One region of the Pectobacterium araliae genome, then DNA from elsewhere that is predicted to be linked to it. Evidence: predicted binding sites of a transcription regulator. Region 1 holds the regulator's gene; each other region holds the start of a gene.

What was found. The regulator sigma-54, encoded in region 1, starts transcription at its own class of promoters, with help from an activator protein. The targets are predictions, from matches to a motif close to GTTGGCACANNTTTCGCTNT.
Region 2: a site for sigma-54 is predicted at 3,423-3,442, ahead of glnK (P-II family nitrogen regulator). Genes of this name have one in related genera too.
Region 3: a site for sigma-54 is predicted at 9,073-9,092, ahead of glnA (glutamate--ammonia ligase). Genes of this name have one in related genera too.

The regions. Positions count from the first base shown of each region.
Region 1 covers NZ_AP028908.1:4,147,782-4,158,460, forward strand. Annotated here, with positions in the region: gene kdsC (3-deoxy-manno-octulosonate-8-phosphatase KdsC) at 1-563, shown strand, start outside; gene lptC (LPS export ABC transporter periplasmic protein LptC) at 560-1,126, shown strand; gene lptA (lipopolysaccharide ABC transporter substrate-binding protein LptA) at 1,107-1,679, shown strand; gene lptB (LPS export ABC transporter ATP-binding protein) at 1,683-2,408, shown strand; gene rpoN (RNA polymerase factor sigma-54) at 2,458-3,891, shown strand; gene hpf (ribosome hibernation promoting factor) at 3,915-4,202, shown strand; gene ptsN (PTS IIA-like nitrogen regulatory protein PtsN) at 4,299-4,772, shown strand; gene rapZ (RNase adapter RapZ) at 4,927-5,784, shown strand; gene npr (PTS phosphocarrier protein NPr) at 5,816-6,088, shown strand; gene rnk (nucleoside diphosphate kinase regulator) at 6,254-6,664, shown strand; gene pmbA (metalloprotease PmbA) at 6,729-8,069, opposite strand; gene yjgA (ribosome biogenesis factor YjgA) at 8,365-8,916, shown strand; gene AACH44_RS18875 (NAD-dependent succinate-semialdehyde dehydrogenase) at 9,014-10,468, opposite strand; gene aaeB (p-hydroxybenzoic acid efflux pump subunit AaeB) at 10,607-10,679, opposite strand, start outside.
Region 2 covers NZ_AP028908.1:1,179,609-1,190,287, forward strand. Annotated here, with positions in the region: gene AACH44_RS05265 (SmdA family multidrug ABC transporter permease/ATP-binding protein) at 1-1,401, shown strand, start outside; gene AACH44_RS05270 (SmdB family multidrug efflux ABC transporter permease/ATP-binding protein) at 1,394-3,169, shown strand; gene glnK (P-II family nitrogen regulator) at 3,529-3,867, shown strand; gene amtB (ammonium transporter AmtB) at 3,907-5,193, shown strand; gene tesB (acyl-CoA thioesterase II) at 5,284-6,147, opposite strand; gene AACH44_RS05290 (YbaY family lipoprotein) at 6,359-6,940, shown strand; gene AACH44_RS05295 (MGMT family protein) at 6,960-7,280, opposite strand; RNA gene ffs (signal recognition particle sRNA small type) at 7,480-7,576, shown strand; gene AACH44_RS05305 (HHA domain-containing protein) at 8,244-8,447, opposite strand; gene tomB (Hha toxicity modulator TomB) at 8,497-8,865, opposite strand; gene ykgO (type B 50S ribosomal protein L36) at 9,461-9,604, opposite strand; gene AACH44_RS05320 (type B 50S ribosomal protein L31) at 9,622-9,870, opposite strand; gene AACH44_RS05325 (IS1182 family transposase) at 10,168-10,679, shown strand, end outside.
Region 3 covers NZ_AP028908.1:4,560,937-4,571,615, reverse strand. Annotated here, with positions in the region: gene polA (DNA polymerase I) at 1-1,141, shown strand, start outside; gene yihA (ribosome biogenesis GTP-binding protein YihA/YsxC) at 1,560-2,195, opposite strand; gene yihI (Der GTPase-activating protein YihI) at 2,399-2,956, shown strand; gene hemN (oxygen-independent coproporphyrinogen III oxidase) at 3,200-4,573, shown strand; gene AACH44_RS20685 (YshB family small membrane protein) at 4,631-4,768, opposite strand; gene glnG (nitrogen regulation protein NR(I)) at 4,912-6,324, opposite strand; gene glnL (nitrogen regulation protein NR(II)) at 6,333-7,382, opposite strand; gene glnA (glutamate--ammonia ligase) at 7,585-8,994, opposite strand; gene typA (ribosome-dependent GTPase TypA) at 9,364-10,679, shown strand, end outside.

The DNA of each region.
Region 1 (10,679 bases):
GTGAAGTCAGGGCGCAAACCGATACCTGCTATGGACCTGTCGATCAACAGGTACTGGATAAAGCCCGTGAGGTTCGCCTGTTAATTTGCGACGTTGACGGCGTGATGTCCGATGGTCTGATTTATATGGGCAACCACGGCGAAGAGCTGAAAGCGTTTAACGTCCGTGATGGCTATGGTATTCGCTGTTTGCTAACGTCCGGCCTTGAGGTTGCCATCATTACCGGACGTTCCGCAAAATTGCTGGAAGATCGCTGTAAAACACTGGGCATTAACCACCTTTACCAAGGGCAATCGGATAAGATTTTGGCCTTCAACGATCTGTTGGATAAACTGTCGGTCACAGCAAATCAGGTTGCCTATATCGGCGACGACATGATCGACTGGCCAGTAATGGCACAGGTTGGTTTGAGCGTTGCCGTAGCGGACGCCCACCCGCTGCTGTTACCGCGTGCGAATTATGTCACTCGGATTGCGGGGGGGCGTGGCGCAGTGCGCGAGCTGTGTGATTTGATTCTGTTCTCGCAGGACAAGCTGGAGCATGCCAAAGGGTTGTCGATATGAGTAAAACCAAGCGTTGGCTGACCGCTTTTCTGGCTCTATTGGTGCTGATCCTCATCGGCTGGAATATTGCGGATGACGACACCGTATCGACACCCGATGCCAATGACCCAACGGTGCCAGTCTATACCAGCGAAAAGACCAACACGCAGGTATACAGCCCTGCGGGTAAACTAAGCTACAGGCTGATTTCGGAAAAAGCGGAGTATTTCAACGATGAGCAGTTGAGTTGGTTTACGACCCCCGTTGCCACGCTGTTCAATGAACAGGGCACGGCAACCTGGTCAGTACGCGCCGATCGCGCCAAGCTGACAAAAGACAGGATGCTCTATCTGTATGGCCACGTCGAGGTGAATAGCCTGACAAAGGACACTCAGCTTCAGCGCATCACAACGAATAATGCCCAGGTGAACCTGGTAACGCAGGACGTCTCTTCCGATGATGAAGTCACCCTGTACGGCGCCAGCTTTACCTCAAGCGGAATGAAAATGCGCGGGAATCTGCGCAATAAAACGGCCGAGTTGATCGAAAAGGTAAAAACCTCTTATGAAATCCAAAACCAATAACCTGATGCGTAACACCCTGATCGCCAGCTCGCTGTTTGCCGTCAGCGTTTCCGCCTTTGCCGTAACGGGTGACAGCAACCAACCTATTCACATTGATTCAGCACAGCAATCTCTGGACATGCAGGGCAACACAGTGACGTTCACTGGCAATGTTGTCGTGAAGCAAGGCACGATTGAGGTGAAAGCCGACAAGGTCGTCGTGACGCGCCCGCAAGGCGCACAAGGCAGTGAAGTCGTGGAAGGTTACGGTAACCCCGTGACGTTCTACCAGATGCAGGACAACGGTAAACCGGTAAAAGGCCACGCGCAGAAAATCCGCTACGAACTGGCTAAAGACATTCTGGTTCTGACAGGTAATGCCTATCTGGAACAGCAGGACAGCAATGTTAAAGGCGATCGCATCACTTATCTGGTGAAACAACAGCAGATGGAAGCGACCAGCGATAAAGGAAAACGCGTGACGACGGTGTTAGTCCCCTCTCAGCTTCAGGAGAAAGAGAACAAAAGCCAGCCTTCTCGTTCTCAGCAACCGCAACCACGGGTCACTGAATAAGTTATGGCAACATTAACCGCAGAAAATCTGGCTAAGGCGTACAAAGGCCGTAAGGTCGTGGAAAACGTCAGCCTCACCGTCAATTCCGGTGAAATCGTCGGCCTGCTCGGACCGAACGGTGCAGGGAAGACCACGACATTCTACATGGTAGTGGGCATCGTCCCGCGTGATGAAGGACGCATCGTCATTGACGACGATGACATCAGCCTGCTTCCTTTGCACGAACGTGCGCTGCGCGGCATCGGCTATCTGCCGCAGGAAGCCTCTATTTTCCGTCGCTTAAGCGTTTATGACAACCTGATGGCGGTGTTACAGATCCGTAAAGATCTGACGACCGAGCAGCAGGAAGATCGTGCCAATGAGCTAATGGAAGAATTCCATATTATTCATTTGCGCGATAGTCTGGGACAATCGCTGTCCGGTGGAGAAAGACGCCGCGTAGAGATTGCGCGTGCGCTGGCAGCGAATCCGAAGTTCATCCTACTGGATGAACCGTTTGCGGGCGTAGACCCGATCTCCGTACTGGATATAAAAAAAATCATTGAACATCTGCGTGACAGCGGGCTGGGCGTGTTGATTACCGATCATAACGTCCGCGAAACGCTTGATGTCTGTGAACGAGCCTACATCGTGAGTCAGGGCAACCTGATCGCCCACGGTTCACCGACCGATATTCTGACCGATGAACAGGTAAAACGCGTGTATCTGGGCGAAGGCTTCCGACTCTGATAGGGTAATATTTTCTCTTTGCAGTACTTATGGGACGTTAGCGCGATTTATGAAGCAAGGTTTGCAACTCAGGCTTAGCCAGCAACTGGCCATGACTCCACAGCTCCAACAGGCGATCCGCCTGTTGCAACTGTCCACGCTTGAATTGCAACAGGAGATTCAACTGGCGTTAGAAAGTAATCCGTTGCTCGAACAAACGGATCAGCACGACGAAATCGAGTCATTTGAAAAGGCAAACAGCGATTCACTGGATACCGGTGAAGCCCTTGAGCAACGGGATATGCCGGAAGAATTGCCGCTTGATGCCACCTGGGATGAAATCTACTCTGCAGGCACGCCGTCGGGCACCGGCACCGACTATCGCGATGAAGAATTGCCAATTTATCAAGGCGAAACTACGCAAACACTTCAGGATTACCTGATGTGGCAGGTTGAGCTGACGCCATTTTCCGACACCGACGCCGCTATCGCGACCTCTATCGTCGATGCGGTGGACAACACCGGTTACCTGACCGTACCGCTACAGGACATTCTTGACAGCATCGGTGACGACGACGTGACGCTGGAAGAAGTTGAAGCCGTACTCAAACGCGTGCAGCGCTTCGATCCCGTTGGCGTCGCCGCCCGCGACCTGCGCGATTGTCTGCTGGTGCAGCTTTCCCAGTTCGCTGACGACACGCCACGCCTGACCGAAGCTCGCCTGATCGTCAGCGATCATCTCGATCTGTTAGCCAACCATGATTTCCGCAGCTTGATCCGCATCACGCGCCTGAAAGAAGAGGTGCTGAAAGAAGCTCTGGCGCTGATCCAATCACTCGATCCCCGTCCAGGACAATCGATCAACACCGGTGAATCTGAATACGTTATCCCTGACGTACTGGTACGTAAAATTCAGGGAATCTGGTCCGTTGAATTGAACACCGACAGCGTTCCCCGTTTGCAGATTAATCAGCAGTATGCCGCGCTGGGTAACAGCGTGCGCAACGACAGCGACGGACAGTTTATCCGCAGCAACCTGCAAGAAGCGCGCTGGCTCATCAAAAGCCTGGAAAGTCGCAATGACACGCTGCTGAAGGTAACCCGCTGCATCGTCGAGCAGCAGCAGGATTTCTTCGATCAGGGTGAAGAATTCATGAGGCCCATGGTACTGGCAGACATCGCGCAGGCGGTGGATATGCATGAATCCACCATCTCACGCGTGACGACACAGAAGTTCCTGCACAGCCCACGCGGCATTTTTGAGCTAAAATATTTCTTCTCCAGCCACGTTAATACCGATAGCGGCGGAGAAGCCTCGTCAACGGCAATCCGCGCGTTGGTGAAGAAGCTTATTGCAGCGGAAAACCCGGTGAAGCCACTGAGCGATAGCAAGCTGACGGCGCTGCTCTCCGATCAGGGCATTATCGTGGCGCGGCGAACCGTTGCAAAATACCGAGAGTCTTTATCTATCCCACCATCGAATCAGCGTAAACAACTGATTTGATCTCAACAGAGAAGGAAGACACTATGCAGCTCAACATTACCGGACACCACATCGAGATCACTGAACCACTGCGTGATTTTGTGAATGGCAAATTCGCCAAATTAGAGCAGTATTTTGACCGGATTAATCAGGTCAATGTGGTATTGAGAGTGGAAAAAGTTCAGCAAATTGCCGAGGCCACGCTCCATGTTAATGGTGGGGAGCTGCATGCAACCTCCGAAGCGGCAGATATGTACGCCGCGATAGATTTATTGATTGATAAGCTGGCAAGACAGCTCAATAAGCACAAAGATAAACTCAAGCAGCACTAATCTTCTCCTTTGCCATTTGGCAAAGGAACAAACCCACGCTATCCGATGGATGGCGTGGGATCACCAGAAGTGAAAGCGTCGTTAAGTGAAAATAAAATGAGCCACGATCCCGTATTGCAACTCAGCACCGTCTTACGTCCTGAGTGCACCCGAAGCACCGTCCATTGCCAGAGTAAGAAACGGGCATTGGAAATTATCAGCGAGCTGGCCGCCTGGCAGCTTAACATTCCTTCGCAGATTATCTTTGATGCCATCCTGACCCGGGAGCGGATGGGCAGCACGGGAATCGGCGGCGGCATTGCCATTCCTCACGGCAAGCTGGAAGACGATAATGCGCTAGGTGCCATCGGTGTTTTCATCCAGTTAGAGCAACCGATCGCTTTCGATGCCATTGATAATCAGGCCGTTGATCTGCTTTTTGCCTTGCTGGTTCCGGCGGAACAATGTAAAACCCATCTGCATACCCTGTCGCTGGTTGCCAAGCGACTGGCGGATAAAACGGTTTGCCGACGCCTACGCGCAGCGCAAAGCGATGAAGAGCTGTACCAGATTATGACGGAAGCGGGTTAAACCAAACGATCATCATACTCACGATGACGGGCGATTCGCGGTAGAACGAGAGAATACTTGCAATCCGTGCGTTAAGCCGTCATTTTTTAGCGATACATCATAAAAATCATGGCAATGAAAATTCGCCATCACGTTGCCAGAGGGGAGTCGTCAGATGGTGCTGATGATTGTCAGCGGTCGCTCAGGTTCAGGAAAATCTGTCGCCCTGCGTGCATTGGAAGATATGGGATTCTACTGCGTAGATAACCTGCCTGTTGTTCTGCTGCCAGAACTGGCGAATACGCTTGCGGCGCGTAACATTTCCGCAGCGGTCAGCATTGACGTGCGCAATATGCCGGAATCGCCAGAGATCTTCGAGCATGCGATGGAGCAGTTGCCATCAAGTTTCTCGCCTCAGTTGCTGTTTCTGGATGCCGATCGTAACACGCTGATCCGTCGCTATAGCGATACTCGCCGCCTGCACCCGCTGTCCAGTAAGAATCTGTCGTTGGAAAGCGCGATTGATGAAGAAAGCGACCTGCTGGAACCACTGCGTTCACGCGCCGATCTGATTATCGACACCTCAGAGATGTCGGTGCACGAACTGGCCGAAATGCTGCGTACCCGGCTGCTCGGCAAGCGAGAACGCGAGCTCACGATGGTGTTCGAATCGTTCGGATTCAAGCATGGTATTCCTATCGACGCGGATTACGTCTTTGACGTGCGTTTCCTGCCAAACCCGCACTGGGACCCGAAACTGCGCCCGATGACCGGTCTGGATAAACCCGTTGCGTCCTTCCTCGATAGACATACCGAAGTTCACAACTTCATCTACCAGACTCGCAGCTACCTGGAGCTGTGGCTACCGATGCTGGAAACCAATAACCGTAGCTACCTGACTGTCGCCATTGGCTGTACCGGCGGTAAACACCGCTCAGTGTACGTCGCTGAGCAGTTAGCTGACTACTTCCGCTCACGCGGTAAGAATGTACAGTCACGCCACCGTACGCTGGAAAAACGTAAACCCTCGTGATAGTCGGCGAACCAGTAGAGCCAAGTAACTCATGACAGTCCGGCAAACGGTTGAAATCAAAAATAAGCTCGGTATGCACGCTCGCCCCGCGATGAAGCTGTTCGAGCTAGTGCAGAGCTTTGATGCACAAGTGATGTTGCGTAATGACAGCGGCACCGAAGCCGAAGCTAGCAGCGTGATTGCCATGTTGATGCTGGACTCGGCCAAAGGGCGTCTCATTGAGGTGGAAGCCACTGGCCCAGATGAAGAACAGGCGCTTGCCGCCGTCATCGGGCTGTTTGAAGCTGGGTTCGACGAGGACTAGCTATTTCCTTAGCGAGCTATCGACAAGCCTTCGTGACAAGGATCGCTTCACTTTCCTCCCCGAACCTCCTACTATCCACATATATCATATTTTCTTATACCCCCCTGCTCCTTTGAGCGCGGGGGTTATTTTTATATCATCTGAAAACATCAACTGGAGAGGAGTATGACGAAACCTAACCTGACCATCAGTGAACTGGATGCAGAACGTCTGGATAAGTTATTGGAGCAGCCCGCATTCGCGGACAGCGCTATCGCACAGGCGTTGAATGAGGAGCTGGATCGGGCAGACATTCTGCCTTCGGCATCGATTCCTTCACATGTCGTCACCATGAATAGTCGGGTGCGTTTCCGCGATCTGAATACCAACGAAGAGCACATCCGCACGCTGGTTTATCCAACCGCCGTGAAGGACAGTAAAGAACCGCTGTCGGTAATGGCTCCGCTGGGCGCGGCACTATTGGGAATGCATGTAGGAAATTCTATCACCTGGCAGTTGCCAAACGGTGAAGAAACGCGAATTGAAGTAGTAGAACTACTCTATCAGCCAGAAGCTGCGGGCGAATACCACCGCTAAGCCAGAGATAGAGTAACAGCCGTCGGACATTGCCGACGGCGACGGTTACTTATGCAGAACAGGCTTATTCCCCTGCAATCTTCATTTCTGGCAGCAACACAGAACCACACTGGATATTACTTCGGGTTTCGATATCGTTCCCTACCGTCACAATATTGCGCAGCATGTCTTTCAGGTTACCCGCAATCGTAATCTCGCTGACCGGGTATTGAATTTCGCCGTTTTCGACCCAGAAGCCGGATGCCCCACGGGAATAATCCCCCGTTACACCGCTTACACCCTGCCCCATCAGTTCGGTTACCAGCAGGCCTTTGCCCATCTGTTTCAACATGCCGTTGAAATCTAAACCTTGTCCGGCAATCCGCCAGTTATGAATCCCGCCCGCGTGACCGGTGCTTTGCATTCCCAACTTACGTGCGGAGTAGCTCGTCATGAGCCAGGTCTGCAACACGCCCGCCTTCACAATTTCACGCGCCTGCGTCCGCACGCCTTCGCTGTCAAACGGCGTAGAGGCCAGCCCTTTCAACAAGTGCGGCAGTTCCTCAATCGTCAGCCACTCCGGCAGAATCTGCTGACCCAGTTTATCCAGCAGGAAGGTCGATTTACGATAAACGCTGCCGCCGCTGATAGCCCCCACTAAATGACCAAACAGACCTGTCGCGACTTCCGCAGAAAACATCACTGGTGCCTGCATGGTGGGCAGTTTACGCGGTGACAAGCGGGATAACGTGCGGCGCGCGCACTCTTCGCCCACCCATTCCGGGCTGCGCAAGTCGTCCAACGCACGGCCAACGGTATAGGCATAATCCCGCTCCATATCGCCATTTACTTCGGCAATCACACAACTGGACATAGAATGACGGCTAGAGCAGTAGCTTTTCAGCAAGCCGTGGCTATTGCCGAACACCTTCACGCCGTAGTGACTGTTAAAGCTGCCGCCTTCGGTGTTAGTGATGCGCTTGTCAGCCTGTAACGCCGCCTGTTCTGCGCGAGCGGCTAATTCAATGCCGCGATCCGCATCCAGCTCGGTGGGATGAAACAGATCCAGATCCGGCGCGTCGAACGCCAGAAGATCCCGATCCGCCGGACCAGCAAAAGGATCGACAGAGGTATAACGCGCAATATCCAGCGCGGCCTGTACCGTACGGGCTATCGCATCCGGGCTGAGATCGGTAGACGATGCGCTGCCTTTACGTTGTTGGTGATAAACCGTGATGCCCAACGCACCATCGCTGTTGAATTCAACATTTTCAACGTCACCATAACGGGTACTGACGCTAATGCCCGTCGTTTTTGACACCGCAACCTCTGCCGCATCAGAACCGGCACGCGCCAGTTCCAGTGCCTGAGCAACCGCGAGTTCCAGCGCTTTACGCTGCTCTGCAACCTGAGTAGTTATCGTCATTGTTCTGCCATAATGAGTGGAAGAAAGCTCACCATCATCATCCCCGCAACGAGCACAAAAGGGGCGTATACTCTATATACTGCGCGCAGCCAACACACAGGCAACGTGAAGTATATAGAGCATAAAAAGGTGTAGCATAATGCTTTCTAGTCTAACAGGATCTACGGACAATTTCGCACAAAGCCCAAACCTGTTAGTATCAGCCTCTTTTTTCTGGTGGGCACGTTGTTCACCATCCCGGAGCCGCTACGCGTAGCGTTACGAATTGCTCCTGGACACTTTTTAGGAGCCAACCATGAAGCAAAAGTACGAAGACTGGCTGAACGATGCCCCAGATAACCAAGAAGACGATGAAGATGATGAAATTATCTGGGTCAGCAAAAGCGAAATAAAGCGCGATGCCGAAGCACTGAAAGATCTTGGTGCGGAACTGGTTGATCTGGGCAAAAACGCCCTGGAGAAGATCCCGTTGGACGACGATCTGCGTGCGGCAGTAGAACTGGCGCAGCGGATCAAGAAAGAAGGCCGCCGCCGTCAGCTACAGCTGATTGGTAAAATGCTGCGCGCCCGCGATCCAGAGCCAATCCAAACCGCACTGGATAAGCTGAACAACCGTCATAATCAGCAGGTGGCGTTGTTCCACAAGCTGGAACAGCTGCGCGACCGTCTGATTGAAGAGGGTGACGATGTGGTCCCCGATATTCTGGCGCTGTATCCCCATGCTGACCGTCAGCAGTTGCGTTCTCTGGTGCGTAATGCGCAGAAAGAGAAAGCGACGAATAAACCGCCGAAATCCGCCCGCCAGATCTTCCAGTATCTGCGCGAACTGGCTGAGACCACAAACTAACGGCGATCATGGGATGAGAAGTATGTCTCACTCATCCCATGTATTATCGGTAGCTCGTTGAGCTCACGATCCATTCCGATCGCGACAGCATCCCAGATTACAACCCGCCCAGATGCCAGGTTTTCACTTCCAGAAACTCATCCAGCCCCAAAACAGAGCCTTCGCGGCCTAATCCTGACTCTTTCACGCCGCCGAAGGGGGCTAATTCAGTTGAAACCGCGCATTCGTTAATGCCAATCATGCCGCTCTCCAACGCTTCTGCTACGCGGAACACACGCTGCAAATTCTGGCTGTAGAAGTACGCCGCCAGACCAAACGGCGTATTGTTGGCGCGATGAATCACCTCTTCTTCCGTTTTGAAACGGAAACAGGGAGCAACCGGACCAAAGGTTTCTTCCTGCGCCAGCAGCATCGCTTCGTTGGCATCAACAATCACTGTCGGCTCAAAGAAGCTGTGGCCCAGCTTGTGCCGTTTACCACCAACAAGCGCCTTGCCTCCCTTTTCCACCGCGTCATTGACGTGCTTTTCCACCTTCTCAACGGCAGCATCGTCAATCAGCGGACCGAGTACGACACCGTCATCCATCCCGTTGCCGACCTTCAGCTTCTTCACTTCTTCCGCGAGCAGAGAGACAAACTCATCGTAGACGCCATCTTGAATATAAAACCGGTTGGCACTGACACAAACCTGACCCGCATTGCGGAAGCGGTTAGTTATCGCACCTTTCACTGCGGCCTGGATATCCGCGTCATCAAACACGATATAAGGCGCGTTGCCGCCCAGCTCCATCGACACTTTCTTCATGGTATCTGCGGCGTTGCGCACCAGCGTTTTCCCTACTTCTGTCGAACCCGTGAAGGAAATTTTGCGCACTTTATCGCTCGCCATGACCGTATCGCTAATCGCCTGCGTGTCACCCGCCACACCGTTGAGCACGCCATCCGGCACACCCGCCTGCTGTGCCAGCGCCAACAGCGCAAACGCAGACAGCGGCGTGTTGTTCGCGGGTTTGATGACGCCAGTACATCCCGCAGCTAGCGCCGGCCCCAGCTTACGCGTCAGCATCGCCAGCGGGAAATTCCACGGTGTAATAGCAACAACGACGCCAACGGGTTCACGCGTGGCGTAAATCTTCGATCCGAGTTTCGCAGGCGGAATAATCTCACCGTTAGCCCGTTTTCCCTGCTCAGCAAACCACTGAATAAAATTCGCCGCGTAAACCACTTCGCCTTCAGCTTCCTGCACTGGCTTGCCCTGCTCGGCGGTCATCAGCTCCGCCAGATAGCGTTTATTTTCCAGAATCAGTTCGTACCAGCGATACAGAATTTCAGACCGTTCCTTCGCGGTTTTACGCTTCCAGCCAGGAAAGGCGGCATAGGCGGCGTCAATCGCCGCCTGCGTCTCTTTCTTTCCCGCTTTCGCCACGCTGGCAATCGACTCACCCGTCGCCGGATTCACAACCTCGAAGGTGGCTCCGCCCTGCTGCCATTTTCCCGCAGCAAAGTAGCCGATTTTAAACAGTTCATGATTCTGCAAATTTTGTCCTGACATCGTGTTACCTCCTGAAAAGGTCATATTCCATGACGTTATGAGGGAAGCTATGGATAATTCAGTATAGAAGGGATGGGCACCGCCTGCGGCACTCTCGGATTAATCGTTAGTGTTATCGCACCGTCTCGCCCACTAAGGCTAGTTGCTCAGCGCATGCTGATAATCACGCAGAATCCCGGTTAGTCGCCCGACAGGCGCCGTCACGCTCGGA
Region 2 (10,679 bases), 1.7 Mb from region 1:
GTCGATCGCGTGGTCTTTGCTGCCGGAGAAGGCGTGCTGACGCTGGTCGATTCGATGGTGATGGGCTGTGCTGTGCTGGTGGTCATGTGTACTCAGATCAGTTGGGAGCTCACTTTACTGGCACTGCTCCCGATGCCCATCATGGCACTTTTCATCAAACGTTACGGCACCCAACTGCATAACCGTTTTAAATCCGCACAGGCGGCGTTTTCTTCGCTTAACGATCAGGCGCAGGAAAGCTTGACCAGCATTCGAATGATTAAAGCCTTTGGGTTGGAAAATTATCAATCTGCGCGTTTTGCGCAGGTTGCTGCGGATGCTGGTGCTAAAAATATGCACGTCGCTCGCGTCGATGCCCGCTTCGATCCCACGATTTATATTGCTGTCGGGCTATCGAATTTGCTGGCGATTGGCGGTGGCAGTTGGATGGTGATCAAGGGTTCGCTGACACTCGGTTTGTTGACCAGTTTTGTCATGTATCTGGGATTGATGATATGGCCGATGCTGGCGCTGGCCTGGATGTTTAATATTGTTGAGCGCGGCAGTGCGGCATATGGACGTATTCGGCAGTTACTCGCTGAAGAAGCGGTGGTGAAAGACGGTGAGGAATCATTGCCTGCCGGGCGGGGCGTGTTAACGGTGAATATCGCCGCGTTTCGCTATCCCGATAATACCCGTGATGCTTTAAAAAATATTCAATTTACCTTGGCGCCGGGTAGTATGTTGGGGCTATGCGGACCGACAGGATCGGGAAAAAGTACGCTGCTAGCTCTGATCTTGCGTCATTTCGATAGCCAATCGGGAGAGATTCGTTATCACGATCGTCCATTGAGCGCCATTCGGTTGGATGAACTACGGAGCCGTTTTGCCGTTGTCGGACAAATGCCTTTTTTGTTCTCGGATTCGGTGGCACAAAATATTGCACTGGGTCGCCCTGACGCTACCCAACAGCAGATTGAACAGGCAGCACGGCTTGCGAGTGTTCATGATGATATTTTGCGTTTGCCTCAGGGTTACCTGACAGAGGTTGGTGAGCGCGGCGTGATGCTGTCTGGCGGTCAAAAACAGCGGATCGCGATAGCCCGAGCGCTACTACTGGATGCTGAAATTCTGGTGCTGGACGATGCGCTGTCAGCGGTTGATGGGCGAACGGAGCACCAGATTTTGCAGAATCTCAAAACATGGGGCGAAAAGCGGACGCTGATCATCAGTGCACACCGCCTGTCAGCCCTAACCGAGGCCAATGAAATTGTGGTGCTGCAACAGGGGCAAACCGTGCAGCGTGGCACGCACCGAGCGCTGGCGGCAGAACCTGGCTGGTATCGGGATATGTATCGTTATCAACAGCTGGAGGCGGCGCTGGATGATGTGCCGCAGTTGGAAGGATCGAAAAATGAATAGCCCCCAACAGTTTTGGCCAACCCTGAAACGTTTGCTGGCCTATGGTTCCCCCTGGCGAAAACCGCTGATGTTCGGTGTCCTGATGCTGTGGGTTGCGGCTATCGCTGAAGTCTCTGGTCCCATATTGGTGAGTTATTTCATTGATAATTTGGTGGCTAAGGGGCAATTCCCGTTGGCAATTGCGGCTGGCCTGGCAATGGCCTATATCCTGCTGCAAATCTTGGCGGCTTCTCTGCACTATTTTCAGACGTTGTTGTTTAATCGGGTCGCGGTTGGTGTCGTGCAGCAACTGCGTATTGATGTCATGGATGCTGCATTGCGCCAACCGCTGAGCACATTTGATACGCAACCTGTCGGGCAGTTGATTTCACGCGTCACCAATGACACCGAAGTCGTGAAAGATTTGTACGTCATGGTGGTGTCAACCGTATTACGCAGTGCGGCGCTGGTTGGTGCGATGCTAGTGGCAATGTTCAGTCTGAACTGGCAGATGGCGCTGGTTGCGTTGATGATTTTCCCCGCAGTCGCGACGGTTATGGCGCTTTACCACCGTTTTAGTACGCCGATTGTGCGCAAGGTGCGAAGCTATCTGGCGGACATTAACGATGGTTTCAACGAAGTCATTAATGGTATGGGCGTCATTCAGCAATTTCGCCAGCAGGCGCGTTTTGGGAAGAAGCTAGGCGTAGCCAGCCATGAGCATTACGAAGCGCGTATGAAGGCTTTGCGTCTGGAAGGCTTTCTGCTGCGGCCGCTGCTTAGCTTATTTGCCGCGATGGTGCTGTGTGGGTTGTTGATCCAATTTGGTTTTAGCTCGATGGGATCGGTTGGTGTTGGTGTTCTGTACGCGTTTATCAATTACCTTGGTCGTTTGAATGAACCGTTAATTGAACTGACGACCCAGCAATCGATGTTGCAGCAGGCGGTTGTTGCCGGCGAGCGTATCTTTGAGTTGATGGATGGCACAAAGCAGAGCTACGGAAATGACGCTCTTCCTCTGGCCTCTGGCCGCGTTGATATTAACGATGTCTCTTTTTCATATGGCACAGAAAAACGCGTGCTACAGAATATTTCTCTGACAATACCCGATCGCGGGTTTGTTGCCTTAGTGGGGCACACTGGCAGTGGAAAAAGTACGCTAGCCAGTTTGCTTATGGGATATTACGCGCCGGATGAGGGGGAGATTCGGCTTGATGGACGCCCGCTATCGACGCTTTCTCATGCTGTTTTGCGCCAAAATGTGGCAATGGTGCAACAGGACCCCGTTGTGTTGGCGGAGTCTATGTTTGTGAATGTGACGCTGGGGCGTGATATCAGCGAAGAGGCTGTTTGGCGGGTGCTGGAAGTGGTACAACTCGCTGAGTTAGTTCGGGATTTCCCTGAAGGGCTGCATACGCGTGTCGGTGAGCAGGGGAATAACCTGTCTACCGGACAAAAACAGCTGTTGGCGATTGCGCGGGTGCTGGTGCAAACGCCTAAAATCCTGATCCTTGATGAAGCGACGGCGAATATTGACTCGGGTACGGAGCAAGCGGTACAAAAGGCGCTGCGAATTATTAGGGAACAGACAACCTTAATTATTATCGCACACCGGCTTTCCACCATCGTCGAAGCCGACACGATTATGGTGCTCCATCATGGACAAAGCGTTGAACGGGGAACACATAAGCAACTGCTGCAACAGCAAGGGCGCTATTACCAAATGTATCAGCTGCAACTGGCCGGAGAGGGTCTTGCTAGCACCAGTACCGAGTCTTGCACCGTATAACACCATTATCTGTAATTCCACGTTCTGCACCGCCTCGTGTGGTGCAGACTGACAGTCTATTCATGGCTTCGCACCATCAGCAAGCATCGTGATTCTGGTTTTCCCCCGCGCTGCACTAAAAATACCCCTGACGCACTAAAGTGGTGCATTTTTTGCCCAGATCTTCCTGTATTTCTTTCTCATACTGTTTGCTTTTTGCTCTTTTCTATCTCTAATCACGTTCTCCTTCCTGATTTATGCCAGATAAATCATTTATGGCACACCCTTTGCTTTAGTCATGATGTAGACCTACTTCATAGAGCGTGTAATCGAACAAGTGGCAGGCGAAAGTCTGAACGTAATGGCTAGGGGGAAGATAAATGAAACTGGTTACTGTGGTGATAAAACCATTCAAGCTGGAAGATGTACGTGAAGCGTTATCTTCTGTCGGCATCCAGGGGCTGACTGTCACTGAGGTGAAAGGATTTGGTCGTCAGAAAGGGCATGCGGAGCTATACCGTGGCGCAGAATACAGCGTTAATTTTTTACCCAAGGTAAAAATTGATATCGCGATTGCAGATGACCAACTGGACGAAGTTATTGATGTCATTAGCAAAGCTGCGTACACCGGAAAAATTGGTGATGGCAAGATTTTTGTCGCCGAGCTGCAAAGGGTTATCCGTATTCGTACGGGTGAAACTGACGAAGCCGCACTTTAACAACACCTAGCGTAGATACGTAAATAGGGATGGATGAAAATGAAAAAACTACTCTCTTCATTAGGTCTCGGTGTGGCGGCATTACTCCCGACCTGGGCAATGGCTGCGACACCGACGATTGATAAAGCGGATAACGCTTTTATTATGATTTGTACCGCGCTGGTACTCTTTATGACTATACCGGGCATTGCTCTGTTTTATGGCGGCCTGATCCGCTCAAAGAATGTTCTGTCTATGATGACGCAGGTGAGCGTAACCTTCGCAATGGTCTGTATCCTGTGGGTTGTTTATGGATATAGCCTGGCCTTCAGTGAAGGTAACGCGTTCTTCGGTGGGTTCAGCACCTTTATGCTGAAAGGCATTGGGATTGAGTCTATCAGTGGCACCTTCTATCAGTTTGTGCACGTAGCGTATCAGGCTTCCTTCGCCTGCATCACCGTTGCGCTGATTGTCGGGGCAATTGCGGAGCGCATTCGTTTCTCTGCGGTGCTGATTTTTGTTGCACTGTGGCTGACCTTCTCTTATCTGCCAATGACCCACATGGTGTGGGGCGGTGGTTATCTGGCTGCGGATGGTGCGCTGGACTTCGCTGGTGGTACGGTCGTTCACATCAACGCCGCAGTTGCTGGATTAGTCGGTGCTTACCTGCTGGGAAAACGTGCTGGCTTTGGTAAAGAAGCCTTCAAACCGCATAACCTGCCGATGGTGTTTATCGGTACGGCAATCCTGTATATCGGCTGGTTTGGTTTCAATGCAGGCTCTGCGGGCGCGGCGAACGGTATCGCTGCTCTGGCTTTCCTGAACACGGTTGTCGCTACTGCTGCTGCAATTTTGGCATGGGTTGGTGGTGAGTGGTTGGTACGCGGTAAACCTTCTCTGTTAGGGGCGTGCTCTGGCTGTATCGCAGGTCTGGTAGCGATTACCCCAGCGGCGGGTACAGTCGGCGTGGGTGGCGCATTGATTATCGGTCTGGCTGGTGGTGTTGCAGGTCTGTGGGGCGTAACCGTACTGAAAAGATGGCTGCGTGTGGATGACCCGTGTGATGTGTTCGGTGTTCACGGTGTATGCGGTATCGTTGGTTGTATCCTGACGGGGGTATTCACGTCGGCTTCGTTGGGTGGTACTGGCTATGCAGAAGGTGTGACGATGGCGCATCAGGTTTGGGTTCAGTTGTTCAGCGTCATTGTTTGTCTGGTATGGTCTGGCGTGGTGGCATTCGTTGCTTTCAAAGTGGCGGATATGGTTGTCGGTCTGCGTGTACCTGAAGATCAAGAGCGCGAAGGTCTGGACGTCAACAGCCATGGTGAGAGTGCTTACAATCAGTAATCGTACTTAAAACCAGTAAGTGGTGTGATAGACAGTAAACAGGCGTGGGGGGAACTCCACGCCTGTTTTATTTACGACATAATAGTGAATTTACGGCTGGCGGCGACGCATGACGCCTTCCTGCATGCTGGAGGCAACCAGCACGCCTTCCCGGGTATAGAATTGCCCACGCACGAAGCCACGAGCACCGGATGCGGACGTGCTTTCCACGGAATAGAGCAGCCAGTCATCCAGCCGGAAATCACGGTGGAACCACATTGAGTGATCGATCGTAGCGACCTGCATACCCGGTTCCAAAAAACCGACGCCATGAGGCTGCAAGGCGGTGAGTAAAAAATTACAGTCAGACGTATAACCGAGAAGATATTGGTGAATGCGCCTATCGTCCGGCAGCGTGCTACTGGCACGACACCAAACGTGTCGCACTGGCTCATCCACTTCTCCCTTCAGGGGATTGTGGAACTTAACCGGACGCATCTCAATCGGGCTGGCCTGAATAAATTTATCGCGAAAGCGGGGGGGGAGAAGGTGCTGCATATCTTGTGCGATTTCTTGTTCAGATTTCAGTGCTTCTGGCGGTGCGACGTCTGGCATCACATTTTGGTGCTCAAACCCTTCTTCATGGCTTTGAAAAGAGGCCGTCATATAAAAAATGGGTCGACCGTTCTGGATAGCGCTAACGCGCCGGGCGCTAAAGCTGTTGCCATCGCGTAGGTTTTCAACGTCATAAATAATCGGTTTCTGGCTGTCGCCGGGTAACAAAAAATAGCTGTGAAAAGAGTGAATGTTGCGCTCGGTAGGGACGGTCTGCTTGGCGGCTGACATCGCCTGACCCACGACTTGCCCACCAAAGACCTGGCGTAGCCCTAAATCATCGCTTTGTCCGCGAAATAGCCCTTCTTCGAGTTTCTCTAAATGCAAGAGGTCGAGAAGGTGTTGTAGTGATTGACTCATGGTATCGGCCTCAATGGATGCGGTGGTTAGTTATCTATTTGTTCTTTAAGGTTTAAAATATCTATTCGTGGCCTTTTACTATAATAAATATTCGGTTTTTAGAAAAATATCAGAATATTGCACCATCATTATTGTGTTGAGTGAATCATACTAGTAATGAGTGCCGGTTTTCGATGCCGGTAGCCTGACAATAATAAAGGAGACTGACCGAATGAAATTATGGCATATCTTAGGCGGTATCACGTTATCGATGACTCTGGTTGCATGTGCACAGAGAAGTGATTATGGCGTTTCTCCTCAGACCGGTGCACCTGTTACCTCTGTTTCCTCACAACGACCCGCTGTCGCGATGCCTGCGGTAACGGGTACAGTGAATATTCGTCAGCGTATTGCGCTACCTCACAACGCCGTTCTGACGGTTACCGTATCTGATGCATCGCTGGCGGATGCGCCTTCAAAAGTGATTGCTCAGCGTGTGACGCGTACAGAAGGAAAGCAGGCTCCTTTCCCATTCGAGTTGGCGTATAACCCAGCTGATATTCAGCCTAATGCGCGTATCTTACTCAGCGCTGCGGTTGCAATCGATAATCGCATCGTGATGGTGACGGAGAACGTCCTACCCGTTATTAGCAACGGGGTGAACAGTGCCGATTTGGTGCTGGTGCCTGTTGCGTCTGTCCCGTTACCTGCGAAAAATCAGGGACCGATGATATCCAATCCGACGAATCAGACTCCTCATATGCTTCAGGGGCAACCTGCTTCGTCATCTGTGGCTCCGCAGCCAGTCTGGTAATTCATCTGGATACGCGCCGTTATGGCGCGTATTGCCAGCGATATTTCGCAAGATCAACTTTTCCCTGACGATTGAAAATCACGCCTTCTGCCTGTAGCGCTGATTTTTGGCGTATGTAATCTCCGCCGACGAGTGATATTTCGCCTTTACGATTAATGACCCTATGCCAGGGGAGTTTGCTGTCTTTCGGTAAGCGTTTTAACACTCCGCCGACTTGCCTCGATGCTCTGGGTGAGTCGGCAAGTTGCGCGATGTCGCCATAGGTTGCTATTTTTCCATAGGGAATCGCCGCGACGATTTGAAAAACGCGTTGGCGGAAATTATCGTTTTCTTCTGACATCAGCGCATGTTCCTGGCTGTTCCTGAACCGATTGGATGCCATAGTGGCACAGCGGGGTGAGTAAGAAAACAACGGTTAGCGTGTGTTAGCTTGCAATTGCCTATCCCATCGCTGATAATGCCCACCGCTTTGTGACATGTTTTCGTTGTAGCGGAAATAGCTAACGCAAAAACGGTTATACAGTCGTCAATGGAGGCCCTGTCGGTTCTCCCGCAACACTAACCTGTGGACTCGGTCAGATCCGGAAGGAAGCAGCCGCAGCAGGAGACGTGTGTGCCGGGATGTAGCTGGCAGGGCCTCCACCATTTCTGCTCTTGTATGGATGTTTCATCATCGACTAGGTGTCCGTCCTCTACCTATAAACTCGACTTACTGCCATAACCCACTCTCATATATAAAATTTTGAGCCCTCATTCTCGTTTCTACTGGCTTGCTGCTTAATTCTATTTTTTTGGAGGATTTCTGGGTCTCTTTACTTCGCGATTAATCATTGCGCCAATTATTACGCCCCTGTTTTCATCACGGGATAAACTATTCATGATGATATCAATGCCATTGTTATATACTCGCCATACTTCAAGTTACATGTGCGTTGGCTGCGTTCATTCACACGAATCACTCACCGGAGTAAACTCATCGGGATGAAATGAGAGGTGTCCTATCTCTCACCGAAGGCCAGCAGTTGGCTGGTCAAATTCGTTCCCGACGAATTTGTCCTTTCCTTGCCGCGTTATTCAAAACGAACTCGTTTTGTCCTGAAACTCGAATTATTTAGGGGATAAATGATAAACGGTGGGGGTAATAAGTAAATGAGGTGAAATGGCATTTCATTTTCATATGATAAATACAATTTGTTACAAGTCTTGCTTAATTAATTCGTTAAAAAGATAATAAAAACAAAGGCCGATAATATTATCGGCGCAGTGTGTTTAATGTCAGTTTTTGTATGCGCACCGTTAGAAATTAACGGACGTATCGCCATACTGCGGTGGGAACTTTGTCGTAGAGTTTGTTCATCGTCAGCTCTGCCAGGCGATGATCGGCTGCAGAAAAGAACATCTCCAGCTCATCATTGGAGAGTTCATACTTGTTTTTTTCAATAACGCGTTCGAGAGTGTCTATGGTTGTGCATTTACGCAAACGCATCAAATAATCGATTTTTTTCATAATGGCCTATGCAAACAGTACCTGGTGGTTAAAAAATATAAATTATTGCTTAAGTTTTAGCAGGCGTACAGACGTTCTCCCCTGAGAACATTCCGAATAATTTTGCTTTAGACTTCTGCCAGCGTCGTAGTTCAGCATCATTAATACCATAGTTGCTAAACAAGACGTAAGTATCATCCAAATACTTTTCAACCTGCTCTGAAAGCTCACTTTCGTTAGGGTATTTTATTTTAAATGTGAGAATAAATGTAGCGATATGCTCAATAAGCTCATTTAATTGGAGATTGATCGCAGAGGTTGGATCATTGACCCAGCCATGGCTGCTATCGCCTAACGTTGCTATGCTTTCATCACACAGATTCTCACACAAGAATCTGAGTTGGGCAATATCATAATGTTTTGGTGTGTACTCATCCATATCAATCCCTCCGTTAAGCCGTTATTCAGTGTTACTGTGGTTAACACCTGGTAAACAGGTAGACTGATGAAGCCTGCAAGATAAAGATGTTAGCATTGTTTCGTATTGATGTTGTTACAGACAATGCGTTTAGCCATTGTGATTCGTTCAGCATTAAATGAGACAATGGCGGTTTTCGTACCTCTCACATATTACTATGTCGTGAAATAGGGTTGGCGTAAATACCAACATATCATGACTTAACCTTAAGTATAGTTCTACCAAGCTGGCTACGATTACGTCATTCTATATATGACTATAGCAAAAGCGTTCGTAAAATTCGCGGATAATAGGTAAGGTTTTCATCGCTATTTATTTTGATTAATCCTCTGTTTTTTTGTAACAATAAGCATGGAATAAACTCGCCTGCGGATTATTTAATTATTTCTATCTGAAAATATGAGAAAGGGTAGAAGGAAAGCGAAGAGAACATTCGGGGGGTAAGGTTGCGTGGTTGTTGTTATCTTATTGTTTAATAGGTTTTTTATGGAAGTGCATCCCGTACGGTCATACTCGCGTCATAACATAGACTGTATCGGGATGCGGTAGAGAAAGATTAACCTTTTTTCTTTTTTCCGCCCTGCACGGCCTTAAAGCGTGGATTGGATTTACATATAACGTAAACTCGTCCGCGACGGCGGACCACAATACAATCTTTGTGACGATTTTTTGCTGAACGCAGCGAACTAAGCACCTGCATTTAATAACCCTCTCTGATTACTTGAAGAAGTTCCCAAAGCGCTGCTGGAAGCGCGCAGTGCTGCCTTCCTTGGAATATTCTTTTTGCTTCCCAGTGTAATAGGGATGCGATGCCGAAGAAACATCAATGGTTACGTAAGGGTAGTTGACGCCCTCAAGTTCGATTGTCCGATCGGTTTTAATGGTTGACCCTGTCCTGTAATAGACATCCGCGCTGGTATCATGAAATACCACTGTGCGATAGTCAGGATGAATGTTCGCTTTCATAGTTATCCAACTTGTTATGTTATAACGCATCTTTAATATTGCGCTTTTTTTGCATCAGGATCAACCATTATGTGTGGCGAAGCGGCAGCACTCGCTAAGTAACGACAGAGACAAAGAAAGTGAAATGGTACTCACGCCGTTTAGTGCGAATTAGCCATCACTTTAACTTGGACTGATGGAGTAGGGTAGGATCGTAAAAAAGGCCGCTAGGCGGCCTTTCAGATTGATGACAAAGTCCTGGCCGTGAAGCCAGGATTTTGATCTAATAAGGTTAGTGCAAAAAACGGACTGACCGCCATGCTCAGAGAACCCTCCCCGCAGCAGTACCAGTTTGAAACCATCACCCTCGACGAACTTGTCCCAGAAGACCATCTGGTCCGTAAAATCGATGCTGCCATCAATTTTGAATTTATCCGCGATGCCGTTTCCCACCTCTATTGCCCCGATAACGGCAGGCCTGCTATCGACCCCGTTCGCCTGATTAAAATGATGCTGTTGGGCTACCTCTTCGGTGTCCCCTCTGAACGCCGTCTGGTCAAGGAAATCCAGGTCAATGTCGCTTACCGCTGGTTCCTGCGCATGGGCTTGACCGAGAAGGTCCCGGACGCCTCTACCCTTAGCCAGAACCGTATCCGTCGATTTAACGGCAGCGATGTCTTCCAGCAGATTTTTGACCATATCGTGTTACAGGCCCTGAGTCAGGGTATGGCAAACGGTCGTGTGCTCTACACCGACAGCACCCACCTGAAAGCCGATGCCAACCCGCGCAAAGCCGTGAATGAACTGCGCCCTGAAGGGGTCAGTGAATA
Region 3 (10,679 bases), 410 kb from region 1:
CGCGATTCTGGCGGAACACTCAAAAGAGCTAACGACTCGTTTGGCGGAGCTGGAAACACAAGCGTATGAGCTGGCGGGTGAAGAATTCAATCTCTCATCGACCAAGCAGCTACAGGGTATTTTGTATGAAAAGCAAAAGCTGCCGATTCTGAAGAAAACGCCAAAAGGCGCGCCATCAACCAATGAGGAAGTGCTGGCCGAACTGGCACTAGATTACCCTTTGCCGAAGCTGATCCTCGAATATCGGGGCTTGGCCAAGCTGAAATCCACATACACCGATAAGCTGCCGCTGATGATCAATCCGGCGACGAAGCGCGTGCATACGTCTTATCATCAGGCTGTTACTGCGACCGGGCGTTTGTCTTCCAGCGATCCTAACCTGCAAAATATCCCAGTGCGTAATGACGAAGGACGCCGTATTCGTCAGGCATTCATTGCACCGAAGGGCTACAGCATTGTTGCCGCTGACTACTCGCAAATTGAACTGCGTATCATGGCGCATTTATCGGGTGATAAAGGGCTGTTGAATGCATTCGCGAACGGGTTGGATATCCACCGGGCAACGGCGTCAGAAGTGTTTGGCACCGCGCTGGATAAGGTGACATCAGAACAGCGTCGCAGTGCGAAAGCGATCAACTTCGGTTTGATCTACGGTATGAGTGCGTTTGGTTTGTCACGCCAACTGAATATTCCACGTAGCGAATCGCAGAAATACATGAATCTGTATTTTGAGCGTTATCCCGGTGTGCAGGATTACATGGAGCGGACGCGCCAACAGGCCGCTGAGCATGGTTATGTGTCCACATTAGATGGCCGCCGTCTCTATCTGCCTGATATCCATTCTCGCAATGCTATGGCGCGTAAAGGTGCGGAGCGTGCGGCGATTAACGCCCCGATGCAGGGAACAGCTGCTGATATTATCAAGAAAGCGATGATCGCGATTGACGACTGGCTACAGAAAGACATGCCGCAGGTGAAGATGATCATGCAGGTTCACGATGAGCTGGTTTTCGAGATTCACGATTCGGTTATTGAAGAATCCATTAGTAAAATCAAGCTATTAATGGAAGGTTGTATGCAATTGAATGTACCGTTGCAGGTAGATATCGGTACAGGCATGAATTGGGATCAAGCACATTAATGGCCGATTTTTGTGCTATTTTTGTAATTAAATAACAGTATTGTGTGACCTGGTTTAACTTTGTGTAATCGATAACCATTTTCTATGAAAGTAAACAACAAAAAAGCCTTTGTTCCCGTGAAAAAATAGGGTAGAGTTAAAGACGTAGGGTACAGAGGTAAGATGTTCTATCTTTCAGACCTTTTACTTCACGTAATCGGATTTGGCTGAATATTAGCCGCCCCGCTCAGTTTTGAGCGGGGCGTTTTTTATGGGCTTTATCCAGGATTTTTACCCTCAAAACGCCGGTAGCTGTGTGACAGGCTGCAATGCGTTTGCGTTGTTCGAGTGTGAGAAAAACGTCTCTGGTCGGTGATTATCGCGGAAAGTAAGGGCGTGATGCGAGTAATGAAATGATACTCTGCACCACGCAAAAGGGTTATTCTGCTTCTTGTTCTTCTTCAGCGTGTGGCAGCGTGCTGAACCAGTTGTCCAATTTCTGCTGTAGTTTATCGACGCCGAGTTTTTTCAGTGACGAAAATGCCTCGACTTGAATATCACCCATAAATGGTACAACAGCCTCGCGAACCCTATGCAACTGTGTCTTACGTGCACCTGAAGCCAGCTTATCGGCTTTGGTCAGCAGAACTAAGACCGGAAGCTCGACATCGACTGCCCACTGAATCATTTGCTGATCGAGATCTTTCAGAGGATGACGAATATCCATCAGTACAACCAGACCCTTTAGGCTGTTACGCTTTTGCAGGTATTCACCGAGCGCACGTTGCCATTTGATCTTCATTTGCTCTGGCACTTCGGCATAACCATAGCCAGGGAGATCGACTAAACGCACGCCGTCGGCCACCTGGAACAGGTTAATCAACTGAGTTCGGCCCGGTGTTTTACTGGTTCGTGCCAGGTTTTTCTGGTTGGTCAGCGTATTCAGCGCGCTGGATTTTCCGGCGTTAGAACGCCCAGCAAAGGCCACTTCAATACCGCTATCTGTTGCCAGGTGGTGAATATCCGGGGCGCTGATGATAAAACGCGTCATGTGGTAGTTATATTGCTGGGTCACGATCGTTATCTCTGTCTGGATCTCTGTCTGGTTGGGGATTATACCTGTAACTGACAATAAAGGCGGTTTTATCTGCCTTAAAATGCAGCAGACTGATATGAAAAGAAAAGCTCACTCGTCTGATGTGGGCGCTTTTTTATTATCGGGCTTTCTGCTAGATTCCGCCGCACTTCCCTTATATCTGTGTACCTGAGAACAACATTATGAACCGACCTGTCAAAGGGGCTGCCGATAAGGCAGAAAAGCCCAAAGTAAAAAGAAAGACCCGCGAAGAATTAGAGCGCGAAGCGCGTGAGCGGAAAAAAGATAAAAAGCATCGTGGTCACGTGTCAGGCAGCCGAACTCAGGAAAAAGCGTCCGCCGATCAGCGTTCTGGTCAGCGTAAAGCCGCCGATCCGCGTATTGGTAGCAAAAAACCTGTACAGCTTGGCGTGTTGGATAGCGCTATCGCTAAACCGAAGCCTAAGTCAAAGCCTTCTGAGCCCGTGGAGAAAGTCGTTGCTGCCAAGCCAGCAATGTCTCCAGAAGAAGAGCTGGAAATGTTAGAAAACGATACGCGTCTGGATGCCTTGTTGGATCGTCTGGATAGCGGTGAAACGCTGAGCGCCAAAGATCAGTCATGGGTTGATGAAACGCTGGATCGTATCGATATCCTGATGGAAGAGCTTGGAATCGAGCTGGGTGATGATGATGACGAAGAAGAGCAACAGGAAGACATGTTGCAGCTTTTAAAACGTAATAACCCGAAAGACGCGTTCTAATCAATGAAATGGCTGTTTCTGTTCCTGATATTGCTGGTCGCGTTTTATCTGCTCTGTCTGTTCAGTAAACTATGGCTCTTGTCGAAGCGTAAGCATCGGTTGCATCGCGCCCTGCTTAACGGGCGTGTCTCAGGGATGAGACGAGTAGCAAAACGTAGGAAACGTTTTTGAGCGCCGTTTTTTGGTGATCTGAAGGAGGGTAAGGATAACCCACCGAGTAAAAACTGGAAGGAGTGAGCGAATATGTCGATACCGTCCGTTGACTGGGATCTGGCCCTGATTCAAAAATATAACTATTCTGGGCCGCGTTATACGTCTTATCCCACAGCGTTAGAATTCAGTGAAGCTTACGATGAGCCTGCGTTTCAGCAGGCTATCGCCCGTTATCCGCAGCGACCGCTGTCGCTGTATATCCACATCCCTTTTTGCCATCGGCTGTGCTATTTCTGCGGTTGTAATAAGCTGGTTACGCGTCAGCAGCATAAAGCGGATGAATACCTTGATGTGCTGGAGTTGGAAATTCGCCAGCGCGCGCCGCTATTCGTCGGACGAACGGTGACGCAACTGCATTGGGGCGGCGGTACGCCAACCTACCTGAATAAAGTACAAATCAGTCGGCTGATGTCGCTGCTGCGCGAGCTGTTCTCTTTTTCCGATCAGGCTGAGCTGTCGCTTGAAGTCGATCCGCGGGAAATTGAGCTGGACGTCCTCGATCATCTGCGGGCTGAAGGGTTCAACCGCCTTAGCATGGGCGTGCAGGATTTTAATAAAGACGTTCAGAAACTGGTTAATCGTGAGCAGGATGAAGACTTTATTTTTGCTCTTATTGAGCGGGCAAAAGCGCTAGGCTTCACCTCAACCAATATTGATTTGATTTACGGCCTACCGAAACAAACGCCGGAAAGCTTCGCCTTTACGCTACAGCGCGTTGCGGAATTAAACCCTCACCGGCTTAGCGTCTTTAACTATGCGCATTTACCCAGCCTGTTCGCGGCACAGCGCAAGATTAAAGAAGCCGATTTACCGAGCGCGGAACAAAAGCTGGATATTCTGCAACAGACGATTGGATCGCTGACGCAGTCGGGCTATCAGTTTATCGGTATGGATCACTTTGCGCGCCCAGACGATGAGCTGGCGGTGGCGCAGCGAGAAGGGAAGTTGCATCGCAATTTTCAGGGCTATACGACACAGGGCGATAGCGATCTGCTTGGGATGGGGGTTTCGGCGATTAGTATGATCGGTGATAGCTATGCCCAGAACCAGAAAGAGCTGAAGCAGTATTATGCGCAGGTCAAAGACAAAGGAAATGGCTTGTGGCGTGGGCTGCAATTGACACGTGACGACTGCCTTCGCCGCGATGTGATTAAGACGCTGATCTGTAATTTCCAACTCAGCTATGCGCCGATTGAAGCGGAATACGCTATCGATTTTAAAACCTACTTTGAGCAAGATTTAGCCTTGCTGGCACCGCTGGTGGCCGATGGGCTGGTCGATAGTCAGGAAGACGGGCTGGTAGTGACGCCGAAAGGACGTTTGCTGATCCGCAATATCTGTATGTGCTTTGATGTCTATCTACGTAACAAGCTCAGAACACAGCAATTTTCCCGCGTGATTTAACCAAAAAAACAGCCAGTCGATGTTAGCATCGACTGGCTGTTCTCGAGTTTTTTATGATCAACTAAAGAAGTTAATCAGTGCGGCACACAAAACGGCGGCAATAGCAGCCTGCGGCGAATGGCTTGCCGCAGAGCCAATTTCAGCGCCGTGTGTTGCAACGGAAAGTGTTGCCGCAGAAATCAATGAGCCCAGCATGGTATTCCTCCCGAATCAGCGACACGATCATACTGCGGACTCAAGGCAAGTAAAGGACAAATTAGTGACAATTTCGTGCGCCAGATTGTATTTTTTATCACCAAATTGCTTGTTAACAATTGAGCAATAAAAAAACAATCCCGCTACTCCATTCCCAGCTCTTTTAATTTACGCGTCAGGGTATTTCTGCCCCATCCCAGCAATCTTGCCGCTTCCTGTTTATGTCCCTGAGTATGCCGCAGTGCCGTTGTCAGCAACGTCCTTTCCATTTCTGGCTGTGCTTCTGCCAACAGGTTTTGATGACCGGAACGCAGTGCGCGATCGGCCCATTGTGCCAACAGCGTGGCCCAACTGTCTGGCAGAATATGCACGGTAGAATCAGGCGCAGTGGTCTCGAACAGTTCAGGCGGCAGATCTTGGATCAATACTTCCTGACCGGCGGCCATAACCGTCAGCCAGCGGCAGGTATTCTCCAATTGGCGCACGTTGCCAGGCCACGGTAAACGGGTTAATGCCGTTTCTGCTTCTGGATGCAAATTCTTCGGCTCGACGCCCAGTTCTTTGGCCGTGGCCTGCAAGAAATAACGCGCCAGACGGGGGATGTCTTCCCGACGCTCACGCAATGGTGGCAGATGAACGCGGATCACATTCAGGCGGTGAAACAGGTCATCACGGAATTTGCCTTCCTGCACGCGCTGCTCAAGATTTTGGTGCGTTGCTGCAATAATGCGAACATCTACTTTCACCGCTGCATAGCCGCCAACGCGATAAAACTGTCCATCTGCCAGTACGCGCAGCAGACGTGTTTGTACGTCTAGCGGCATATCGCCGATTTCATCCAGAAACAGCGTACCCCCATCAGCCTGCTCAAAGCGGCCCTGACGGATCTGGTTTGCACCCGTAAATGCGCCTTTTTCATGGCCGAACAGCTCGGATTCTATCAGGTCTTTAGGGATCGCGGCCATATTCAGCGCGATAAAAGGGGCTTTGGTGCGCGGGCTATGGCGATGCAGAGCATGTGCTACCAGCTCTTTACCGGTTCCCGATTCGCCATTGATCAGTACGCTGATCGACGAACGAGATAGACGACCGATAATGCGAAAGACATCCTGCATTGCTGGCGCTTCACCGATAATATCCGTTGTCGGGCCATTAATCGGCTGGTTACGTACCGGTTGCTGCTGCTCCAGATAATGGCTGATTGCGCGTTCGACTAGCGCAACCGCCTCATCAATATCGAACGGTTTCGGCAAATAATCGAACGCACCCTGTTGGTAAGCGCTAACAGCGGCATCCAAATCAGAATGTGCCGTCATAATGATGACCGGGAGCATCGGGTGGCGCTGCTTGATTTGCTGTAAGAGCGCTAATCCATCCATTCCTGGCATGCGGATGTCGGACAGCAGAACGTCAGGCGTTTGTGTCGCTAACGCATGCAATACCTGATTCCCGTTCTCGAACGTTGCGCAGGTTAAACCCGCACCAGCAAGCGCGCGCTCAAGCACCCAACGGATGGAGCTATCGTCATCGACAATCCAGACTATCCCTCGTTGCATTGTGAACCTCACTGGCGAATGGGCAGGTAAACCGAGAATTCGGTGTGTCCTGGCCAACTGTTAAATTCAATTTTACCCGAGTGCTGGTCGATAAGACTGCGGGCAATGGAAAGCCCTAAACCAGTGCCCCCTTCGCGTCCGCTCACCATCGGGTAAAACAGGGTGTCCTGTAGTTGAGCGGGGACGCCGGGGCCGTCATCTTCCACGTCAATACGGGCGGCAAGGCGATAGCGCACGCCGTGCAAGGTAAGCTGAAAAGCCGTGCGGGTACGTATTGTAATCGTCCCGCCTTCCTCACCCAGCGCCTGTAGCGCATTGCGGGTAATGTTCAGCAGTACCTGTTCAATCTGATCAGGGTCGTGAATTAATTCTGGCAGGCTGGGATCATAATCTTTTATCAGCGTCACGTTATCTGGCTTTTCCAGCGAAACAAGTTGACACACGCGTTCGGCAACCTGATGGATGCTTTGGGTGACGTGCAGGCCGGGCTGCTGTGGCCCAAGTAGACGATCAACCAGATTACGCAGGCGATCCGCCTGTTCAATAATGACCTTGGTGTATTCCGTCAATGCTGGGTCGGGCAGCGCCTTGGCAAGCAGCTGCGCGGCTCCGCGCAATCCGCCAAGCGGATTCTTTATCTCATGCGCTAGGCCTCGGACCAAATCACGAGCGGCCTGCTGTTGTGCATGTTGAAGTTGTTCCTGACTGAGACGGCGCTGATTATCCATCGGCGCCATTTCCAGTAAGATAAAATCGTTTTGTACCCGCTGAGCGGTGAGCGACATGATGTGCGCTTTGCCATCCACGACGAGGGTGACTTCGTTATCCGTAAAACCTTGCCCTGAATCCAGACTTTCACGCAGTAGATCGATGTTCAGAGAAAAATATCCCAGCAAATCCGGCAGCGGTGTGCCGGATAATTTACGCGAGCTTTGTGCCAGTAATTGCTGTGCTGCCGGGTTGGAATAGTGAATCGCCAGATCGTTATCCAGCAATAAGATGCTATTTATCAGGGAATTTAGGATCTGCCCAGCATCGGGCAGCGTGCCTGTTGCCATAACGCAGACTCCCGCACCGTCACGGTGCATTGTAGTGTGGATGATGGATGTTACGTCGCAACGGCCAATGCCGGTGGTGAAAAAAGCCCATCCGAAGATGGGCTGAAGCGTTTCCACGGCAACAAAAACAAACTTCTTAATATTCTGTTGTTTATCGGTCATGGTTGAGTATCAGCACACCCAACCATGCCTAAGTCGTAAATTAAACGCTGTAGTACAGTTCGAACTCAACTGGGTGCGGCGTCATACGAACGCGGTCAATCTCAGATTTGCGCAGTTCGATATACGCTTCGATAGCGTCGTCAGTGAACACGCCACCACGGGTCAGGAATTCGCGGTCTTCGTTCAATGCAGCCAGAGCTTCGTCCAGAGAACCTGCAACTTTTGGAATTTCTGCTTCTTCTTCTGGCGGCAGGTCGTACAGGTTTTTGTCCATGGCATCGCCAGGGTGGATTTTGTTGATGATGCCGTCAAGGCCAGCCATCAGCAGTGCAGCGAAGCACAGGTACGGGTTAGCTGCTGGGTCAGGGAAGCGCGCTTCGATGCGACGCGCTTTCGGGCTAGCAACCACTGGGATACGGATTGAAGCAGAACGGTTACGGGCAGAATAAGCCAGCATAACTGGAGCTTCATAGCCCGGGACCAGGCGCTTGTAGGAGTTGGTGGTTGGGTTCGCCAGAGCATTGATGGCTTTAGCGTGCTTGATAACACCGCCGATGTAGAACAGAGCCAGTTCAGACAGGCCGCCGTATTTGTCGCCAGCGAACAGGTTAGTACCGTCTTTAGACAGGGACATATGGCAGTGCATACCTGAACCGTTATCACCGAACATGGGTTTTGGCATGAAGGTCGCGGTTTTGCCGTAGGCGTGAGCCACGTTATGCACAACATATTTGTAGATCTGAATTTCGTCCGCTTTTTTGGTCATGGTGTTGAAGCGGGTGGCCACTTCGTTCTGACCAGCGGTAGCCACTTCGTGGTGGTGAGCTTCAACAACCAGACCCATTTGCTCCATGGTCAGACACATAGCAGAACGGATGTCCTGTGATGAATCGACTGGTGGAACTGGGAAGTAGCCGCCTTTCAGGCCAGGACGGTGACCTTTGTTACCGCCTTCGTATGCTTTACCGGAGTTCCAGTAAGCTTCGATGTCGTCGATAGCAACGTGAGAACCGGACGTGCTGCTGCCGAAACGGATGTCATCGAACAGGAAGAATTCTGGCTCAGGCCCGAACAGTACGGTGTCGGCAATGCCAGAAGAACGCAGGAAATCTTCCGCACGTTTCGCGATAGAGCGCGGGTCGCGGTCATAGCCCTGCATGGTGCCTGGCTCAAGGATGTCACAACGAATGATCAGCGTGGAATCTTCGAAGAACGGATCAATCATCGCGGTGCTGGCATCAGGCATCAGAACCATGTCTGACTCGTTAATACCTTTCCAGCCGCCAATCGAGGAACCATCAAACATTTTACCTTCTTCGAAGAAGTCGGCATTGACTTGATGAGCCGGAATGGTGACGTGCTGCTCTTTACCTTTAGTATCCGTGAAGCGTAAATCAACAAACTTCACTTCGTGCTCATTCAGCATCGTCAAAACATGTTCTGCGGACATACTTGGTTCTCCCGATTGGTCATTTATCGTCGTGGAACGAATATCGTTGTGGATTGATGTTGTTGCCGTGAGTAGACTAAAGCTAAAAGTGTGCCAACTTTTTAAATTCGTGCAATGTGTTGCCCCTTGGGGCTTTCCCACGTAAACCCACTGCACCATTATAGTCTAAAGCACCAAAATGGTGCTTCGTATGTGAATTATTGCACTTATTTAGTGCATTGATGTTCGCTTGTAGCGCTTTTGCACCGTGAAAGGGATCACAAAGCAGGCAGCTCTAGGTTGTTTATCATAGATGCTTGTGATCTTGTTTAGTCCCTCGATTAATACGTGTACAATAGCGCGCTATTTCTAAATGCCTGAGGCAAAGCTGTGATCGAAAATTTGCGTAACATCGCCATTATTGCGCACGTTGACCATGGGAAAACCACCCTGGTTGACAAGCTGTTGCAACAATCCGGAACGTTCGGTGAACGTGTCGAAGCAACTGAGCGTGTAATGGACTCCAACGATTTGGAGAAAGAGCGTGGAATTACTATCCTCGCAAAAAATACCGCCATTAATTGGAAAGACTACCGTATTAACATCGTAGATACCCCGGGACACGCCGATTTCGGCGGCGAGGTTGAGCGTGTTATGTCGATGGTTGACTCGGTACTGCTGGTTGTTGATGCGATGGATGGCCCGATGCCGCAAACTCGTTTCGTGACCAAAAAAGCGTTTGCCAACGGTCTGAAGCCTATTGTGGTTATCAACAAAGTTGACCGCCCTGGTGCGCGTCCTGACTGGGTTGTCGATCAGGTATTCGACCTGTTCGTGAACCTGGATGCGACTGACGAGCAACTGGATTTCCCGATCATTTATGCTTCTGCGCTGAATGGTATTGCGGGTCTCGACCATACCGACATGGCGGAAGATATGACTCCGCTGTATCAGGCGATTGTCGATCATGTTTCTCCGCCTCAGGTTGAGATGGATGCGCCGTTCCAGATGCAGATCTCTCAGCTGGACTACAACAACTATGTTGGCGTCATCGGTATCGGCCGTATCAAGCGCGGTAAAGTTAAGCCTAACCAACAAATTACTATTGTTGATAGCGAAGGCAAAACCCGTAACGGTAAAGTGGGTAAAGTTCTGACTCACCTGGGTCTGGAGCGTATCGACGCGACTGAAGCAGAAGCGGGCGATATCATCGCGATTACTGGTCTGGGCGAGCTGAACATTTCCGACACCATCTGTGATCCGCAGAATGTCGAAGCGCTGCCAGCACTGAGCGTGGATGAGCCTACCGTTACCATGTTCTTCAACGTCAATACCTCACCGTTCTGCGGTAAAGAAGGTAAGTATGTGACGTCGCGCCAGATTCTGGAGCGTCTGAACAAAGAACTGGTGCACAACGTCGCCCTGCGCGTTGACGAAACCGAAGACGCCGATGCGTTCCGCGTTTCTGGTCGTGGTGAATTGCACCTGTCTGTTCTGATTGAGAACATGCGTCGTGAAGGCTTTGAACTGGCCGTATCACGTCCGAAAGTTATCAACCGCGTTATCGATGGCCGTAACCAAGAGCCGTTTGAAAACGTGACGCTGGACATCGAAGAACAGCACCAGGGTTCAGTCATGCAAGCCATGGGTGAGCGTAAAGGTGATGTGAAAGACATGATCCCAGATGGTAAAGGTCGTATCCGTCT